4 regions of the Peribacillus sp. NPDC046944 genome follow, and region 2 is predicted to be linked to each of the others. Evidence: predicted binding sites of a transcription regulator. Region 2 holds the regulator's gene; each other region holds the start of a gene.
The links. Region 2 encodes LexA, which represses DNA repair genes until DNA is damaged. Its sites were predicted from a motif close to CGAACATATGTTCG; they were not measured.

Region 1 (4,847 bases), on a different contig from region 2:
CCGGATCAAGGACGATCACTTTGCCTTTAAATCCATCACTCGGTTTGGTCTTCGATAGATACGTGAGGGAGGCCCACCCTACCAAACCGGATTGTGTTTCGACCTTGCCCCAATCTCCTTGTGTTTCCGTCACTATGACACTATCACTTCTATCGATGGCCCCTAGTATTTTATACGTTGCCGAAGGTCCATTGCGAATGTTCAACGAGTCGGAAATGACATAGTATTTGGTTGGCTTGGTTTTGACCAGTTCTTCTTTCATAGGTGCTTCTACTTTAGGTGGTGTGGTTGTTACTGGTTTTGTTTCTTTCGGCTTGGTTTTTGCTAGATAGGTAAGGGAAGCCCAACCTGTTTTCCCGGAAGCCGTTTTGATTCTTCCCCATTTGTCTTTCTCTTCATAAAGCGTGACAGCCTCCCCTTTTTTTAGAGTGGTGACCTTGTCAGCCTTTGAGTTACCCGATTTCCTTACGTATAGCTCGGCAGCTGTTACATAGTAAGTCGTTTCCTTAACGGCTGAAGGAGATGCAGTAGGTTTTTTCTTAGATAGATAGGTTAAGGAAGCCCATCCGGTCACGCCGGAAGCCGTCTTCACGTTTGCCCAGTTACCCGATTTTTTAATATAGGTAACGGCAGCGCCCTTATTGATCGTCGCCAGCTTCTTTGACGTGGTATTGGCAGACTTACGGACATACAATGAACTGGCTGTAACATAGTACTTGGTTGTGCTGACAGCTGCCGGTTTAGCGGTGGCTGTAGGCTTGGAACTAGATATGTATGTTTTAGAAACCCAACCGGTTTTCTTTTTGGAAGATACATAGATTTGTAGCCAATTGCCTTTGGTCGATTTAATTTCTACAACGGTTTCTTTAGGTAAGGTTGCGAGAGCCTTGCTGCTTGTATTATTTGATTTTCTTAATACTAACGAGGAAGCTGTCACATACCCTAACTCGTCCAAATACGTGGTGGAAACCCAGCCCGTTAGTTTTCCATATTTGATTTTCGACCATCCGGATTTTTGTGAAGAGATGGTCACTTCTTTTCCTTTTTTAATTAGGCCCAGAGATTTTGCCGTGGTCTTAGGCTGTTCTCTTATATGGAGGGAACTAGCTGTAACTTTGGCCGTTTTGGAAGCGGCCTGAACTTGATCGGTGGCGTGTGGATACGAGAAAATCGTCAAAAAAACCAAGGTTGCTGCAAATAAGGTGATTATTCTTCTTTTCATTAAAGCTCGCTCCTTTAAATTATGCTGAAATAATCGAATGGCTATGGTTCATCCAGAGGTTGGGTCAGAATAACCCTTGGTAAGTGAATATAAGTGCATATATACTGCGGAGATGCCTTCATTGGAGTAATCTCCATGATTTTTATCGGTATCATTGGCGATAGTGTGAAGGAGATTTATTAATAATAGTACAATATACTCACATCAATTAGTAGGTGTTTTTTGGAACTTTTTGTAGGTAATTAGAACGTAATTTACATTAATTGAAGAATTTTGAATTAATATGAGTGAAGTTTGAGGAATTGGGGATGTTAGTTGGAGTGATGGATGATATTTACAAAGGAGGAAATTTAGTGTCTGATCAACCGAAAGAGACGAATAATGAATCGGAAGAAACCTTGACCAACCGACAAGGGCACCCCATAACGAATAATCAAAGCATCCGGACTGTTGGAAACAGGGGACCAAGTACATTAGAGAACTACGACTTCCTGGAAAAGATGAGTCACTTCGATAGAGAGCGGATTCCGGAGCGGGTGGTACATGCACGAGGTGCAGGTGCACATGGATATTTTGTTCCTACAGGCAAGGCGGGAGACGAGCCGGTTTCTAAATATACGAGAGCAAAGGTCTTTCAAGAAGCGGGTAAAAAAACACCGGTCTTCGTCAGGTTTTCTTCGGTCATTCATGGGGGAACCTCCCCTGAAACATTACGTGACCCTCGTGGATTTGCCGTTAAGTTTTATACGGAAGATGGAAACTGGGATTTAGTAGGGAACAACCTCAAAATATTCTTTATCCGCGACGCCATGAAATTTCCCGATTTGATCCATGCCTTCAAACCCGACCCTGTTACAAACATTCAGGATGGCAGAAGGATTTTCGATTTCTGCTCAAGTTCTCCGGAAACCTTCCATATGATCACCTTCTTATTTTCGCCTTGGGGCATTCCGGCTAGCTACCGCATGATGCAAGGTTCCGGGGTCAATACGTATAAGTGGGTGAATCAAGAGGGGGAAGCAGTCCTGGTCAAGTACCATTGGGAACCAAAGCAAGGGATCAAAAACTTGACGCAGAAAGAAGCGAATGAGATTCAGTCGACGAATTTCAATCATGCTACACAGGATTTATATGAAGCAATCGAAAGTCGGGATTACCCAGAATGGGATTTAAATGTACAAATCATGAGTGATGATGCCCATCCTGAACTGGATTTCGATCCATTGGATGATACGAAGATTTGGCCAAAGGACCAATTCCCATGGCTACATGTCGGCACGATGGTTTTGAATAAGAACCCGGAAGATTATTTCACTGAAGTCGAGCAGGTTGCTTTTGGAACGGGAGTCCTTGTAGACGGGTTGGATTTCTCGGATGATAAGATGCTCCAAGGCCGCACATTCTCGTATTCGGATACACAACGTCATCGCGTAGGGGCAAATTATCTGCAACTGCCGATCAATGCACCGAAAAAACGGACGGCGACTAATCAAACGGGCGGCCAAATGCAGTATGAAGTGGGGAGAGGAAACCAAAGTCCTCATATCAACTACGAACCATCGACTGTAGGCGGATTGAAAGAGGCTGAGCAGACGGGTAAAGAGTATACCCCTTTTGTGGAGGGCAAACTGGTCCGTGAAACGATAGATCGCCAAAGCAACACGAAACAAGCAGGTGAAACGTATCGTGAATTCGAGGATTGGGAAAGGGACGAATTGATCTCCAATCTAGTGGATGCACTCGCACCTGCCGATCCACGCATTCAAGAGAAGATGATTGCCCTTGCTGAAGAGGCCGATAAAGATTATGGCCGTCGTTTGAAAGAAGGATTTGCGGCAGCTTCCCAACATACCGAGTCTTCCAAACCAATGGGTGGTACGGACAATCCAGAGGAAGCGGTCGAAAAAGGTCATGACGCCGATCCATATTAATAGGATGCAAAAAGTGAACTCCCTTCCTTGAAGGGGGTTTCCCTTTTGTATACCGCTTGTTCGTTTTGCAGGAAATAGATTGGCAAAAAACCAAGGAATCATTTAAACTGTAACTACTCTATTTTTCTCTTACAAAGGAGATGAAAAAATGATTAAATTTCTTTCAGCCCTTCTATTACCCGGTCTTCTAGTCATGCTATTTTCAAGGGTCACCTATAACTATATTGTAGGTCTTATACTAACGGTTGCATTGATCGCCGCTTCCGCATATAAAGGTTATACACATACGAACTTATTAATAATCATTGATGCACTATCACTGACGGTGGGTTTCTGGTTATCAAAAAGAATGATGAAACGAACAGCCAAGAGCGCCTAATTTATAGAGGTGCTTTTTTTGTCTCGATTTCTATGAAAAGGACTCTTTGACCTGCTAGGTTATAAAACGCGAAACAGAATGTTTGTTCGCTTTTCGGTGGTTTGTTTTGAGGATATTGTGGTAGAATGTGTATATATAGTTCTTTAAACGGAATAAATAGAAGGAATAAATCATATCCCTTTTTTCATATAAAACTAATTCAGTAGGAGGCCATGCTTGGTGAAGGAAACGTTTGAGTTAGTCTCAAAATATTCTCCACAGGGAGATCAGCCAGCGGCGATAGAAAAGCTTGTTGCTGGCATAAAAGAAGGAAAGAGTATGCAGACGCTGCTTGGTGCGACAGGGACAGGGAAAACATTCACTGTCTCCAATGTCATCCAACAAATCAATAAGCCTACCCTTGTCATTGCCCATAACAAAACGTTGGCAGGGCAGCTTTACAGTGAGTTCAAAGAGTTTTTCCCCAATAATGCGGTTGAGTACTTTGTCAGCTATTACGATTACTATCAGCCAGAAGCCTATGTGCCTTCCACTGATACTTTCATAGAGAAAGATGCCAGTATCAATGATGAAATCGATAAACTCCGCCACTCGGCGACATCCTCTTTGTTCGAACGGGAAGATGTCATCATCATCGCCAGTGTATCCTGTATTTATGGGTTAGGTTCCCCGGAAGAATACAGGGAGATGGTGGTATCGCTGCGTACTGGTATGGAGATAGACAGAAATGCACTGCTGCATAAACTTGTAGATATTCAATATGAGAGAAATGATATTGCCTTTCAACGTGGAACGTTCAGGGTCCGCGGAGACGTAGTTGAAATCTTCCCGGCCTCAAAAGATGAACACTGCGTTCGGGTCGAGTTTTTCGGGGACGAGATTGACCGAATTCGGGAAGTCGATGCCCTGACCGGCGAGATCACTGGTGAACGGGAACATATCGCCATCTTTCCGGCATCCCATTTCGTCACACGTGAAGAGAAACTGAATGTGGCGATTCAAAATATTGAAACGGAACTTGAAGAACGATTGGCAGAACTTCGTGAAGATGAAAAGCTTCTTGAAGCACAGCGATTGGAGCAACGGACCCGTTACGATTTGGAAATGATGCGGGAGATGGGTTTCTGTTCGGGTATCGAGAACTATTCCCGTCATTTAACCCTACGCCCCGCAGGAGCCACACCTTACACCTTGATTGACTATTTTCCGGAAGACTTCCTATTGATTGTCGACGAGTCACATGTGACCCTTTCACAGATCCGCGGCATGTTCAATGGCGATCAGGCTCGTAAGCAGGTATTGGTGGACCATGGAT
Region 2 (4,847 bases):
GATTCGAATTGGCTTGTTTCTTTTTATAATCTAAGTGCCAATATAGGATTATTCATTCCATTTGGATTGTACCTGCTATCCAGAAAGGGAAAAAAGATGACCGGTATTCCAAGATTTCTTATTCCCTTTTTCTCAATCTCAATCATAGAAATATGCCAGTATGTTTTTCAAAGAGGAAGTTTGGATATAGACGATCTGATCTTGAACCTTATTGGGGTATATTTGGGATATTTCTTGTATCGTTGGTTCGTGAAAGTGATAGATATTATCCCCGCAAAGCGGAATGCATAATGAAAATCCGGTAGAGTCCAGTAACATACAGTTTTGACGAAAAACAAAAAAAGCCAGCTTGTCCATGATAGGAGAAGCTGGCTTTACATTTGTTAACGTAAGCCTTTCATAAAGCCTTGAATCTTTGGTGATATTGCCAATAGGATAAATCCTAAAATCAATGAAATGATTCCGATAGCCCCGAAATAGACCATTTCCGTGTCCGCAGAGTAAAATCTTACAATTTGAGCATTTAATGCTTGTGCTGCTGCATTGGCTAAGAACCATAAACTCATCATTTGTGCTGAGAACGCAGATGGAGCAAGTTTAGTCGTAGCTGACATACCAACAGGTGACAAGCATAGCTCTCCAATTACTACAAGGAAATAACTAAGTACAAGCCATAATGGGCTAACTAATGAACCGGCTCCTCCAAAATAAGAGGGAACCAAAATTACTAGGAATGATAAACCAGCAAAGAATAGGCCAATTGAAAACTTTTGAGGTATAGTTGGCTGACGTTTCCCTAATTTAACCCATAACCATGCGAATAAAGGAGCTAAAGTAATGATGAACAATGGGTTTAAAGATTGGAACCATGCTGGTGAAATGTGAAAACCTGCAAATTCTAACTGTGTCCGTTTATCAGCATAATTTGCTAAAATAGTTGAGCCTTGTTCTTGAATGGCCCAAAACATGACAGCTGCTATAAATAAAGGGATATAGGCTAGTAAACGTGAACGCTCAACAGATGTTGTTTTCGGACTACGGTACATCACAATAAAATACATGGTAGGAATTAGAATTCCAAGGATACCAACAAGCCCGATGAAGCTATTAAGTGTTAAGAGACCATTTGAGATAGCGATTGCACAAATGATGGCAATAATTATGATAGCTAGCCCAATCTTAGTGTAAACAGATTTCTTTTCATTCGGAGCCAAAGGATTGACAGGGGTTATTCCTGCAAGTCCAAGATTTTTTTTCTTTGTAGCCATGAAGACGATTAATCCAATAAACATACCAACGGCTGCAATGCCAAATCCAAGGTGGAAATTGTAATTCATTCCAACTGTTCCGACAATAAGCGGAGCAATGAATGCACCCGTGTTTATTCCCATGTAGAATATGCTGAAACCAGAATCTCGACGGTTATCGTCTTCTGCATATAGCTCTCCAACAATACTAGATACATTAGGTTTTAAAAGACCTGTACCTATAACGATTAGTATCATGGAAACGAAGAACATGGAAATACTGCCCGGAATCGCAAGGGCAATATGACCAAGCATAATCAATATACCGCCGTAAAAAACGGATTTCGATGTTCCGAAGATCCTATCGGCTAACCATCCACCAATAATTCCGGACATATATACTAACGACCCATAGATGGATACAATGGCTAGAGATGTTTTTTCATCAAGACCTAGTCCGCCTTTAGATACCTCATAATACATATAGTATACAAGAATGGCCTTCATACCATAATAGGAGAAGCGCTCCCAAAACTCCGTGAAGAAAAGAGTGAATAGTCCTTTAGGGTTTCCGAAAAAACCTTTTTGAGGAATGCTATCCAAAATTTTCTGTTTATTTATTGATGACATACATTCTCCTCCTTTTATTATTGTATAATAACTTTTCTTAGAGCTCTTGTAAAGAATATTTAGTGTATTTTAATAATAGTTCTTAATAACCTGTGTTTATTTTCCATTTTAGTAAAATGGAGGACTATCGAAATAGTATAATTAGGTAAGAAGGTATATATTAGAGCCCTTTAATCACTTTGGATTGAAAACGCACCGTTCATTTGATATATAATTCATTAAGTAAATGATTTGGGGTTTCGAATTGCAAGAACCTTCAACAAGTTATGAAAATCCAATTTTAAATGGTTGTGTAGAAAAAATGATGATGAATAAAGGTTGAAATATTAAAAAAGTATGGTAGGAAATAGTGTAAATAATTGAAAATAGGAATATTGTCATATCGACAAAAGAAGCCAAAATACTTATTCTAGTATAGAAAGCAATTTAATTGTTTTCTTTTTTACCATGTGGTGCCGCCAGATAATTGCAGTTATCTGGCGGCATTTATTATTATAACCAAATAATAATTTTCAACCATTCTTACTGGATGGTTTTCTTTGTGGTAGGGAGAACGGAAGATCAAACACTAAAGGCCACCCTTTTTAGGGCGGCCTTTTATAGTACCTATATAGGTAGAAGTATATAAGCAGCCGATAAGTTTATTGCCTGAGGAGCTTAAAGTGATTTTCATTAGTCACAAGTCTGTTCTATTAATAAAAAAATTTCATAAATTTTAGAGAAAGGAGGTGGTTATTTTTGGAGCTAATTTGGATGTTAATTGTTGGTGGAATAATTGGATGGCTGGGAAGTCTGATTTTAGGAAGGGATATGCCGGGTGGAATTATTGGAAATATCATTGCTGGATTTGTTGGAGCATGGCTTGGTACTGCAATATTAGGGCCAATCGGACCTGAGACAGAAGGGTTTTACATTGTGCCTGCGTTACTGGGTGCCATAATTGTTGTGTTTATTGTATCCATTATCATGAGAAATACAAGATGGAGGTAGAAAGCAGAGGGTACAAGATTGAATGAATTTGCCAGAATCACGTGTAGATGGTTTAGAGAAAGCTGATCTATATGTGTCCATTATTGCTTGAAAATGCTGTTCAACAATACTGGACAGTTTTTTTGCGTAAAAAAATAGAGGTTTTCGATCGAAGGATCCATCACTGTTTACTCAATCCGAATGATTATCTGAGTTCCTAAAAGACACTAAAGCTGTTTTAAGTGCGGTGTAATTACCGATACTGGCGTATCCGTAAAACCATCCCATAAAAATCCCTGTAGTCAAGTGATGCCGATGGCTTATGAATATAGAAAGGATTAAACCAAGACATAACGCAATAGTGGGTACGTAACTTCGGGGGATAGGTAAGAGAAACTTTATAATTTGAGTCAAAATCATGATAGTTGGGATAGCAATTACAGCATCCCAAAAATTTGTATGTATTGTCGGAAAATCCATAGTAACACCACTTTCAAAAAGAAATGTCTATTGAACTAATTTCACCGGATATAAAAGAATTATACCTTGTTATTTTGACTCGGTTTGTTATTCAATGCTCTCTAGTAAAATATTATAATATTGCTTCTGTCATATACATAGGATGTAATACATAGACTTAAAACAAATAAAAAAAGCGCAATTTGCGCGCTTTTAGTGAATTTGCCTATATAGCCCGATCACTCTTCCAAGAATGGTTACATCTCTTAGAATGATAGGTTCCATATTGGAGTTTTCTGGCTGAAGCCGTATGTAATCCGGTTCCTTAAAGAATCGTTTAACGGTGGCTTCATCATCTTCCGTCATGGCCACGACGATATCTCCGTTATTGGCATTGCTTTGTTGTTTTACAATGACATAATCTCCATCATGAATTCCTGCTTCAATCATACTTTCACCCATAATTTCAAGCATGAACACATGATCATCATGTGGAACCATACTTTCAGGAAGAGGGAAGTATTCCTCTATGTTCTCGATGGCAGTTATCGGCATACCTGCGGTTACTTTTCCGAGAAGTGGTACGTTAACTACGTTTGTTTTTGGAATGTTATTAGATTCTTCTATATTTAAAATCTCAATGGCCCTTGGTTTAGTCGGGTCGCGTCTGATTAAGCCTTTGCTTTCCAAACGAGATAAATGTCCATGTACAGTCGAACTTGATGCAAGTCCCACAGCTTCGCCAATCTCTCTAACGGAAGGTGGATAACCTTTTTGACGAACTTCATCTTTTATGAAATCAAGAATATCCTGCTGCCGTTTTGATAGTTTAGTCATATACGCACCTCTTCTCTATAATTCTTTGCTATATTATAGCATGGCTCCACATGCTATACAAACATAAGTTCGAATTTGGTTGTTGACTGAAACAAATGTTCGTATTATAATTCAATCATCAACTAAAAACGAACGTACATTCGCTATGGAGGGATATTAATGAAGACATTTTGCAAAAATAATATTTATACGATTCTATTAGCAGGATTTGTATTTATCTTGTCTATTTTATTCTCTTTCACATTAGATAGTAATCAAAATAAGGATTTCCTTTCGATTGAAATTAACGAAGGTGATACTATATGGGAGATTTCAGAAAAATATGGTCAAACCGAATTGACAAAAAAAGAATTCATTGGTTGGATAGAAGAGTATAACGGTGTAAGGGCGGATACTATTAAGGCAGGTCAAATCATTGTCATACCAGTTGAAAGTGAAAAAGTAGTCCAAAGTTTGGCTAGTAAGCAGTAAAGGTAGGTTCATATGAAAGCAGTCATCTATTGTCGGGTAAGTACAGAAAAAGAAACACAGGAAACCTCGCTAGCTAGGCAGGAAGAGGAATTAGTGAAGTTAGCAGAACATAATGACATGGAAGTCGTTTCAATAATAAGAGAGCAGGCAAGTGGTTACGAACTGAACCGTGACGGGATATTTGACATGCTTGATCTTTTTAAGACAAAAGAAGCGGATGTTCTCTTGATTCAA
Region 3 (4,847 bases), on a different contig from region 2:
TTGACATCCACGACCAGGTCGGCACCGTGGATGTGTTGGTCAATAATGCCGGGCACGGCACGTTTAAAGAAGTCCTTGATACGGATTTAGAAGAGAGTAAAGGGATGTTTGCTGTCAATGTAATCGGCTTGATGGCCTGTACGAAGTTTGTGCTTCCACATATGAAGCGCAAACAAGCGGGCCACATCATTAATATTGCGTCACAGGCAGGGAAAATTGCAACACCTAAGTCCACACTTTATTCAGCCACTAAATTCGCGGTGCTTGGTTATTCGAATGCTCTCCGGCTTGAATTGATGGAAGACAACATTCATGTGACCACCGTCAATCCTGGGCCAATCGAAACCAACTTTTTTACTATAGCGGATGAATCCGGGACATATATGAAGGGCATTAAGAAATTCATGCTTAAGCCTGAGGATGTAGCAGCCAAAATCGTTGCTGCCATGCTAACTAATAAACGGGAAGTCAATCTGCCCGCCTGGATGAATATGGTGAGTAAGTTTTATACCTTGTTTCCAAGAATCACTGAGACCGTTGGGAAAAAAGCATTTTTTAAAAAATAGATACTTCTAAATATAAGTGAAGATTACTATTTTAATAAGAAATTAAGGGGAGTGTCATCTGACATTCCCTTTTTTTTGAATTTATTTGGATCAACTTTCCATTTTATGTAACCATTTCATTGGTAAATTCGTCTGTTTTATAGGAGGGATTTTGTATGAAGCTCGTTATGGGAAAGTCTTTTATCTTTTTATTCCTTTTTTTCATTCTGGGAAGCTGTCAATCCTTCTCTGAAGAGCAACCCCATAAGTCCATTGGCAAGGGAGAAGAAGGATTCATTACAGATTTAGATGATAAGCGGATTCTGATAAAAGGGACGTATTACAAGGTGAAAAATCATACGTATATACAAGATGAACATGGGGCAAAGCTCAGTTATTCAGACTTGGCAATCGGGATGAAAGTTAAACCATGGTACGGTGGAGAGGTCGAAGAATCATTTCCTTCGAAAGCGGATGCAGAATTGATACGGATTTTAAAGGATGAAGAGAGTCTAGAAGAGCAAAAGGCCGTAACTGCTGCACTTGAGCATGTGACTAAAGCTCCTAGTCAGCGTTTCATGGTTCTTGAAATCATTCATTTTCCTTCCGAGCATGTATACAATATTGAAATGATGAATCGCTCCAACTTGGACGCATCATTTACTGTGACCGTAGACGATTCTACTGAAGAAATCTTATATCTAAAATAATAACAGGGCAGAATCAAATAGATTCTGCCCTGCTTCGTTTTAGTCTTATGTTTTTTTATAAAGTTTTTGCACCCAGGTATTTTGGCGCCCAATAGGAGTTATTCATATCGGTGATGGTAATTCCTTTAGAAGAGGAAGCATGAATGAACTGATTGTTTCCAATGTAGATTCCAGCATGGGAAACACCCGTCTTTCCAGAAGAAGTATCAAAGAATACAAGATCGCCTTTTGATGGCGATGATACTTTCAATCCGGTATTCGCATAAAGCTGGGATGTTGTCCGTGGTAGGGTAATTCCTTGTGATTTTTGGAATACATAATAGATGAACCCCGAACAGTCAAATCCTGCTGGTGTCGTGCCAGCCCATTTGTATGGTGAGCCTATCAATGTTTTTGCATAATTAATCATGCTTGTATTATTGACATTATAAACACCGAGCGCATTGAAGGTATTTCTTCCTGCAATCCCATCGGCAGTCAATCCTTTAGCTTTTTGAAAGTTTTTTACGGCAGTTGTTGAATAGGCTCCGTAGTAAGTAGTCAGTGAACCAGTATATGTGAAATAACCTTTAGTTTTTAATAGGGTTTGTAGTTGTTTGACATCACTATGTGTCATTCCGGGTCTGAGGGTTTGATCTCCAATATTTGCAAACGCCTGAAGTGGGGTCAGCATTAATGCAGAAGCAACAGCAGCTGAGGCAATCCATTTCTTCATGTATCTCATTTCCTCTCTCTATCTCTCTATTCTTCTTTAACAATATTATCCTACAATACCATTGTGACAATCAAACCAGTTTTTGATTACATTTTCATTACAAAAAATAAGTAATAATACTTAGTGAAAAAACATAGAAAACGTTTTTCTTGAATAGTAAAAGGGTTAAAAGCCACGGTTCCCATTTTGGGCAAGATACCAACTAATTATATTTGTGAAAACTAGTTGGATATAATGGATTACTTTTAAAATAAAGGATTTTTATGGGTATTTAAAAGAGTCCCATAAAAAGGTGGAAATTTGTCATGAAACTTCCATTGAATGCGAACGTTTATTCGTTTAGAATGAGGGATATAATATAAAAGCGAACATATATTCTATGTAGGGTGAAGAAAAAATGGATTATAGCATGATGCCGAAACAATCAATTATGTGTATTGATATGAAAAGTTTTTATGCTAGCTGCTCAGCGGTCATGCATGGATTGGATCCGCTCGAATGTTATTTGGCAGTGGTGGGTGATAAGAATAGGGAGGGGAGCATTGTGCTTGCGGCTTCTCCAAAGCTAAAGAAGGAATTCGGTATAAAAACAGGTTCTCGGAAGTTTGAGATACCGAAAGATCCGCGCATTCTAGTCGTTGAACCCAAAATGGCCACTTATTTGAGAGTTTCGACGGAGATTACGCGCTTGTTTCACCGCTATGTTCCAAAAGAAGCGATTCATGTATACAGTGTGGACGAAAGTTTTTTGAAAGTTGATGGAGCGGCTTCTTTATGGGGGGATGCCTGGAATATTGCCAGGAAAATAAAAGATGACATTGAAAGGGAATTACAGATTCCAAGTGCAATCGGGATTGGGCCGAACATGCTGATGGCGAAGCTTTCTCTTGATCTCGAGGCCAAACATACAGGAATAGCTGAGTGGACATATGAAGACGTACCAGCTAAGCTTTGGCCGATTTCTCCGCTTCGTGAAATGTGGGGGATAGGAAGGAGGGTGGAAAAGACCCTTCATGGCATGGGAATATTCACTGTCGGGCAACTTGCCAATTATGACCTTCAATTGCTTGAAGCGAAGTTCGGGATTATGGGCAATCAGCTTTATCATCATGCCTGGGGAATCGATTTGTCAGATCTCGGGGCGCCGATCATCGAGGGGCAGGTCAGCTTTGGTAAAAGTCAGATTTTACTCCGTGATTACAAGGAAGAACACGAGATCAAGCAGGTTATGGTAGAAATTTGTGAGGAAGTCGGAAGAAGGGCTCGTACCCATAGGAAGGCTGGACGGACGATCAGTCTGAGCATTGGTTATAGTAAGGATGAGTTTGGCGGTGGGTTTCATCGCTCCCGTTCGATTGAGGAACCGACAAATATCACAATGGAATTGTATAAAGTCTGTCTTGAACTTTTTCATGAAAACTATCATAAGCAAAAAACGGTTCGTAGCGTTTCGGTCACACTCTCGAATATTGTGGATGATAATGAGATGCAGCTGACTTTATTTGATGCTTCACGGTGGAAAAAGCGGGAATTGAGTTATACCGTTGACCGCATTCGACATAAATATGGTTCAAAATCACTGTTGCGCGCGGTTTCGTATACGAAAGCCGGGACGGCCGTTTATAGAAGCGGATTGCTTAGCGGGCATAAGGCTTGACAAAGTCGTCAGAGGAGGAAAAAAGAATGATTCATGATCGGGGGCGTATCAAATGGACATCCATGATGCTACCGGAGCATGTGAAGATGTTGCGGGATTGGGTGGCGGAGGATAGCCATGAAGCAAGACGCATTCTCGATGAACAGCAGTTTGAAGAAATGAATGCTGTGATGGGGGAAGCGATGGAAGAAGGTAGAGAGGTCACGATTGCCTATTATGACAGAACCCGATACCAGCTTTTAATCGGAAGCATTCATTATTATGATGAATGCTTGCAAAGACTTCATATTATTGACCATTTTCAGCAACCACATTATATTCAACTTTCCCATATAGCGGATGTAAGATTGATGGAATAAGAATGGTGGGATTATCCCCATGGATGCACAAGAGTGCGGGAAAAGGACAGGGGTCCTTTCATCGTTTATAATGGGGGAATGGAACGAATAGGGGGAAATGAGATGTACATTGAATGGACAGATAGAGCAGCCGAAAAACTTTCCGATAAAATACAGGGAAAAGAAGGACATTTACAGTTGAAATATGATACAGATGGCTGTGGTTGCGTAGTAAGTGGCGTGACAGCTCTTTGGCTCGTTGACGAGCTTGAGGAGGATAATCAAAAAGTGGAAACCAATGGAATTCCCCTTTATGTCGAAAAATCTAAAATGATTTTTCTCGATGATATCATGACAATAGACTTTGTGGTCGAAGCAAACTGCTTTCAGCTAAAAAGCCCGAATCAAATCTTGAATCCAAGGATGAGTTACTTTAATAAACTCTAAAAAAAGCAAAGGGAGAATCCCGATAGTCGTGAGATTCTCCCTTTGTCTATTTCAATACAAGCTGTTCGAGAAATTGGTCGATCCGTTCCTCATATTCCTTGGGATTAGCATTATATGATTGTGCGTGAGCCCCGTTTTTTGCGAGGTAAAGTTGTTTTGGTCCTTTTTTTGCTTCATATAATTCAAGTGTCATGGAAGCGGGAATGAAAGTATCAGGTTCACTATGAATGAACAGCACTGGTTTTTCGATAGTACTAATGAAATCTATCGGTGATACTTCGTTCGTCCAATATCCATCACGAAGTTTGATGAACATGCGCCCAAGTGGAAAGATGCTCCAGGTTGGAAAAGGGATTTCCATACCGATTTGATGTTGAATTTGCTTTTCAAAATTGGAAAATGGACAATCGGCAATATAAAAATCTGCTCCATCTT
Region 4 (4,847 bases), on a different contig from region 2:
TCATAGCTTCTACTACGGATTGGATTGATGGTCATTTTGCAAGAAAATATAATTTGGTTACTGATTTAGGGAAGTTTTTAGACCCGTTGGCCGATAAATTACTTGTTTCGGCAGCATTGATTGTTTTAGTTGACTTAAATTTAATGTATGGCCAGTCCTGGATTGCCATCGTCATTATCAGTCGGGAATTTGCCGTTACTGGTTTACGCCTGGTTTTAGCCGGTACGGGTGAAGTGGTCGCGGCCAACCAATTGGGTAAAATTAAAACATGGGCACAAATTGTCTCAATATCTGCTTTATTGCTTCATAACCTGCCCTTTGCTTTTATTTCGCTTCCATTTGCCAATATCGCTCTATGGATTGCGTTAATCTTTACAATATGGTCTGGGGCCGATTATTTTGTGAAAAACAAGCAAGCTTTCATTAATTCTAAGTAACGAAGGGGTCGTTGATATGGATGCAGAAATCATTGCAGTAGGCTCTGAACTTCTATTGGGGCAAATTAACAATACAAACGGAAGGTTTTTATCGCAACAGTTTGCTGAAATGGGTGTCAATGTTTTTTACCATACTGTCGTCGGAGATAATGACCGTCGTCTGCAACAAGCCATAGAGATTGCTGAGTCACGGGCTAACTTAATTGTCTTTACTGGTGGCCTTGGTCCAACGAAGGATGATTTAACGAAGGAGACAATTTCTCGCCACATTGGGAAAAAGCTCGTTTTTGATGAGGATGCACTACAATCCATAGAAGCGTACTTTCAAAAGCGCGGTCGTCCAATGACTGAAAATAATAAGAAGCAGGCTCTTGTCTTGGAAGGCTGTGATGTATTGCCAAACGACCATGGCATGGCACCCGGAATGGTCTTGGCTAAATCGGGAATCACATATATGCTGCTTCCTGGTCCACCAAGCGAAATGGAACCGATGTTCTTAAACTACGGATATGAAGCAATCATGAAAAGGCTTGAAAAGCATGAACGAATTGATTCGAAGGTTCTTCGTTTCTACGGAATAGGGGAAGCGGAGCTGGAAACGGTGATAGAAGATCTTCTCGTAGACCAAACCAATCCAACCATTGCCCCACTTGCAGCTGAAGGGGAAGTGACTTTAAGGATTACAGCAAAAGAATCGTCTAAAGAAAAGTGTGAAGAGCTTATTTTGGGAGCGGAGAAGGAAATCCTTAGTCGGGTCGGTCAATATTATTATGGAAGTGATAATACATCGCTGATAAAAGAACTGGTTAAAGAATTAACGGTCCGTAAGCTAACGATCGCGGCGGCGGAAAGTTTGACCGGTGGAATGTTTCAAGAACAGTTAACGACCATACCAGGTGCTGGAAAAGTGTTCAAAGGCGGTATTGTCAGCTATACAAACGATGCAAAGGCGGATGTGCTAGGCGTAAGCGAAGGAACCATTTCAACTCATGGCGTCGTGAGCGGAGAGTGTGCCATGGAAATGGCCTCTAAGGTACGGGAGAAGCTTGATGCAGATGTAGGTATCAGTTTTACTGGAGTGGCAGGACCCGATGAACAAGAAGGGAAACCAGTGGGTACTGTATTCATTGGCATTTCCTTACGGGGTGGGGACACTCGCTTTGAAGAGTTGAATTTATCTGGAAGCAGGGCGCAAAACCGAGTAAGAAGTGTAAAATATGGTTGCCATTATTTATTACGGGGTTTATAAGCGACATAAAAGCAGAGCTCAAAAGGCTCTGTTTTTTATGTCTTAGAAGTTTTCATTTTGTCGAATTAGGGAAAAGAAGAAAACAGTTTATTCAATAAAAAGGCATTTTATTAGCGGATATCTTATAGAAAAAGATAAAATCACGTAGACAAAATACTTTTTCATGAAGATTTAACCAAAAGAAAAAAACGAATGAATGTTCGACTTTTTGCTTGGCAAAATAGCAAAAAGAGTATATAGTTAAGATAGATTTTGAGACAAGATATTGACCTTGTCCTCAAAGAATGGCTAACGTAAGAACATCTTTAATCGGACTGCCGATTATTTGAATATAGAGGAGGAACTTAAGTGAGTAGTGATCGTCAAGCGGCTTTAGATATGGCGTTAAAACAAATTGAGAAACAATTTGGTAAAGGTTCTGTAATGAAACTTGGAGAACAGTCCGATCGAAGAATCTCAACGATTTCGAGTGGGTCTCTAGCGTTGGATGTAGCATTGGGAGTAGGTGGCTATCCGAGAGGCCGTGTCATTGAGATATACGGACCGGAGAGTTCAGGTAAAACGACTGTTGCCTTGCATGCAATAGCAGAGGTGCAAAAGACTGGCGGAACAGCTGCATTTATTGATGCTGAGCATGCCTTGGATCCAGCATATTCTGAAAAACTTGGCGTGAATATTGATGAATTGTTGCTTTCACAGCCTGATACTGGTGAACAAGCCCTTGAGATTGCGGAAGCGTTAGTGAGAAGTGGTGCGGTGGATATTATTGTTATCGACTCCGTAGCAGCACTTGTTCCTAAAGCGGAAATCGAAGGAGAAATGGGAGATTCCCATATGGGTCTTCAAGCCCGTATGATGTCACAGGCCCTTAGAAAACTTTCTGGTGCTATCAATAAATCAAATACCATTGCGATTTTCATTAACCAGATTCGTGAAAAGATCGGGATTATGTTTGGGAATCCAGAAACGACTCCGGGTGGTCGTGCCTTGAAGTTCTATTCGACTGTTCGTCTTGAAGTGCGTCGTGCTGAACAATTAAAACAAGGTAATGAAATCGTTGGTAATAAAACAAAGATTAAAGTCGTTAAAAATAAAGTAGCTCCACCTTTCCGTCAAGCGGAAGTCGATATCATGTATGGTCAGGGAATCTCACAGGAAGGCGAAATCATTGATATGGGTGCAGACCTGGATATCGTCCTAAAAAGTGGTTCGTGGTATTCATACAATGATGAGCGTGTGGGACAAGGTAGGGAAAATGCGAAATTGTTCTTGAAAGAAAATCAGGACATCGCTAAGGAAATCTCACAAAAAATCAGGGACCATTATAATCTAGATGGAGAGTTTGAGCTCCCGAAAGAGGCTGAAGAGGAGCATCTTGAACTACTTGATTGATGGTAGGAAAGGACCTAAGCTAATTATGCTTAGGCCTTTTCTATATTCCTTAAGATCGTTGAAATGGAAAAATTGCAAAAATTAAAGCGGTTTTGCAGCCCTCAATTATGTTAAACTGATACATAATTGCTATGCATAGTAATAAAACGAGAATAAACCTTGATACATAAGGGACAAAGGCTTGACAATAAAAATTCTCAACTATACAATTAATATGTATATTTTACAATTTTTCAAACTAAAATTTTGAAAATTAAGAGCTGTATATTGAATTTATGTGCAATGTACTTGCCGACAGTTCAACATTTTATGTAAAAGTTCATAGCAAGGGGAGGTGAAACGATGGAACCCATGACAATCATCTTCACTTTGCTTGGCCTAATCGTCGGTGCAGTTGTTGGTTATTTTATTCACAAATCAAAATTTGAGAGTAAAATAGCAGGGGCAAAGGGCTCTGCTGAACATATCCTTGAGGATGCAAAACGTGAAGCGGAAGCGCTTAAAAAAGAAGCCTTGTTGGAAGCAAAAGATGAAATTCACAAGGTTCGTTCTGAGTCCGATCGGGAATCCCGTGAAAGAAGGAACGAATTACAAAAACAAGAAAATCGATTATTGCAAAGAGAAGAGAATCTTGATCGGAAGGATGAAACGTTGGATAAACGTGAAAGCCTTTTAGAGAGAAAAGAGGAGTCTCTTAACCAAAGACAACAGCATATTGAAGAGATGGAAAGCAAAGTGGACGAGACGGTACGTAAGCAACAAACGGAGCTTGAACGTGTCTCTGGTTTGACTCGTGAAGAAGCTAAATCGATCATTATAGATCGAACAGAAAATGAGCTTGCTCATGATGTAGCAGTTATGATTAAAGAAAGTGATACCCGCGCCAAAGAAGAAGCTGATAAAAAGGCGAAAGAAGTCTTATCTCTAGCCATTCAGCGTTGTGCGGCTGATCATGTTGCAGAAACCACCGTTTCTGTAGTGAATCTTCCAAATGATGAAATGAAGGGACGGATAATCGGACGTGAGGGCCGAAATATCCGAACACTTGAAACGCTAACGGGTATTGATCTTATCATTGATGATACTCCTGAGGCAGTCATCCTATCTGGATTTGATCCAATTCGACGGGAAACAGCACGTTTGGCTCTTGAAAAACTAGTTCAGGACGGACGGATTCATCCGGCTCGTATTGAAGAAATGGTTGATAAGGCAAGACGTGAGGTAGATGAACATATTCGTGAAATTGGTGAACAAACAACTTTCGAAGTGGGTGTTCACGGGCTTCATCCAGATCTTATCAAGATTCTTGGTCGTTTGAAGTTCCGTACAAGCTATGGTCAAAACGTACTGAAACATTCTATTGAAGTGGCCCAACTTTCAGGATTATTGGCAGCTGAGCTTGGTGAGGACGAAGTACTTGCCCGCCGTGCCGGTTTATTACATGATATTGGGAAAGCAATTGACCACGAAGTGGAAGGTAGTCACGTTGAAATCGGCGTTGAATTAGCGACTAAGTATAAGGAACATCCAACTGTCATCAACAGCATCGCTTCACATCATGGTGACACAGAGCCAACATCCATTATTTCGGTGCTTGTAGCGGCCGCTGATGCCTTATCAGCTGCAAGACCAGGTGCACGAAGTGAAACGCTGGAAAATTACATTAGAAGACTTGAAAAACTTGAAGAGATATCCGAATCCTATGATGGAGTGGAAAAATCCTTCGCGATTCAAGCCGGACGTGAAGTGCGGATTCTAGTGAAACCAGA

Region 1: the regulator LexA is predicted to act here: its motif matches at 3,608-3,621, upstream of uvrB (excinuclease ABC subunit UvrB).
Region 3: the regulator LexA is predicted to act here: its motif matches at 2,295-2,308, upstream of ACQKIC_RS05685 (Y-family DNA polymerase).
Region 4: the regulator LexA is predicted to act here: its motif matches at 1,876-1,889, upstream of recA (recombinase RecA).

What each region holds. Positions count from the first base shown of each region.
Region 1 is NZ_JBNNML010000006.1:246,218-251,064, reverse strand. It holds gene ACQKIC_RS13475 (SH3 domain-containing protein) at 1-1,222, opposite strand, end outside; gene ACQKIC_RS13470 (catalase) at 1,576-3,153, shown strand; gene ACQKIC_RS13465 (DUF2198 family protein) at 3,302-3,532, shown strand; gene uvrB (excinuclease ABC subunit UvrB) at 3,752-4,847, shown strand, end outside.
Region 2 is NZ_JBNNML010000009.1:61,371-66,217, reverse strand. It holds gene ACQKIC_RS16275 (VanZ family protein) at 1-291, shown strand, start outside; gene ACQKIC_RS16270 (peptide MFS transporter) at 384-1,877, opposite strand; gene ACQKIC_RS16265 (GlsB/YeaQ/YmgE family stress response membrane protein) at 2,631-2,867, shown strand; gene ACQKIC_RS16260 (hypothetical protein) at 3,039-3,326, opposite strand; gene lexA (transcriptional repressor LexA) at 3,519-4,142, opposite strand; gene yneA (cell division suppressor protein YneA) at 4,302-4,613, shown strand; gene ACQKIC_RS16245 (YneB family resolvase-like protein) at 4,626-4,847, shown strand, end outside.
Region 3 is NZ_JBNNML010000003.1:14,518-19,364, reverse strand. It holds gene ACQKIC_RS05700 (SDR family NAD(P)-dependent oxidoreductase) at 1-566, shown strand, start outside; gene ACQKIC_RS05695 (DUF3221 domain-containing protein) at 722-1,255, shown strand; gene ACQKIC_RS05690 (C40 family peptidase) at 1,311-1,970, opposite strand; gene ACQKIC_RS05685 (Y-family DNA polymerase) at 2,368-3,627, shown strand; gene ACQKIC_RS05680 (YolD-like family protein) at 3,654-3,986, shown strand; gene ACQKIC_RS05675 (iron-sulfur cluster biosynthesis family protein) at 4,089-4,412, shown strand; gene ACQKIC_RS05670 (alpha/beta hydrolase) at 4,459-4,847, opposite strand, start outside.
Region 4 is NZ_JBNNML010000004.1:440,047-444,893, forward strand. It holds gene pgsA (CDP-diacylglycerol--glycerol-3-phosphate 3-phosphatidyltransferase) at 1-437, shown strand, start outside; gene ACQKIC_RS10420 (competence/damage-inducible protein A) at 454-1,686, shown strand; gene recA (recombinase RecA) at 2,035-3,078, shown strand; gene rny (ribonuclease Y) at 3,421-4,847, shown strand, end outside.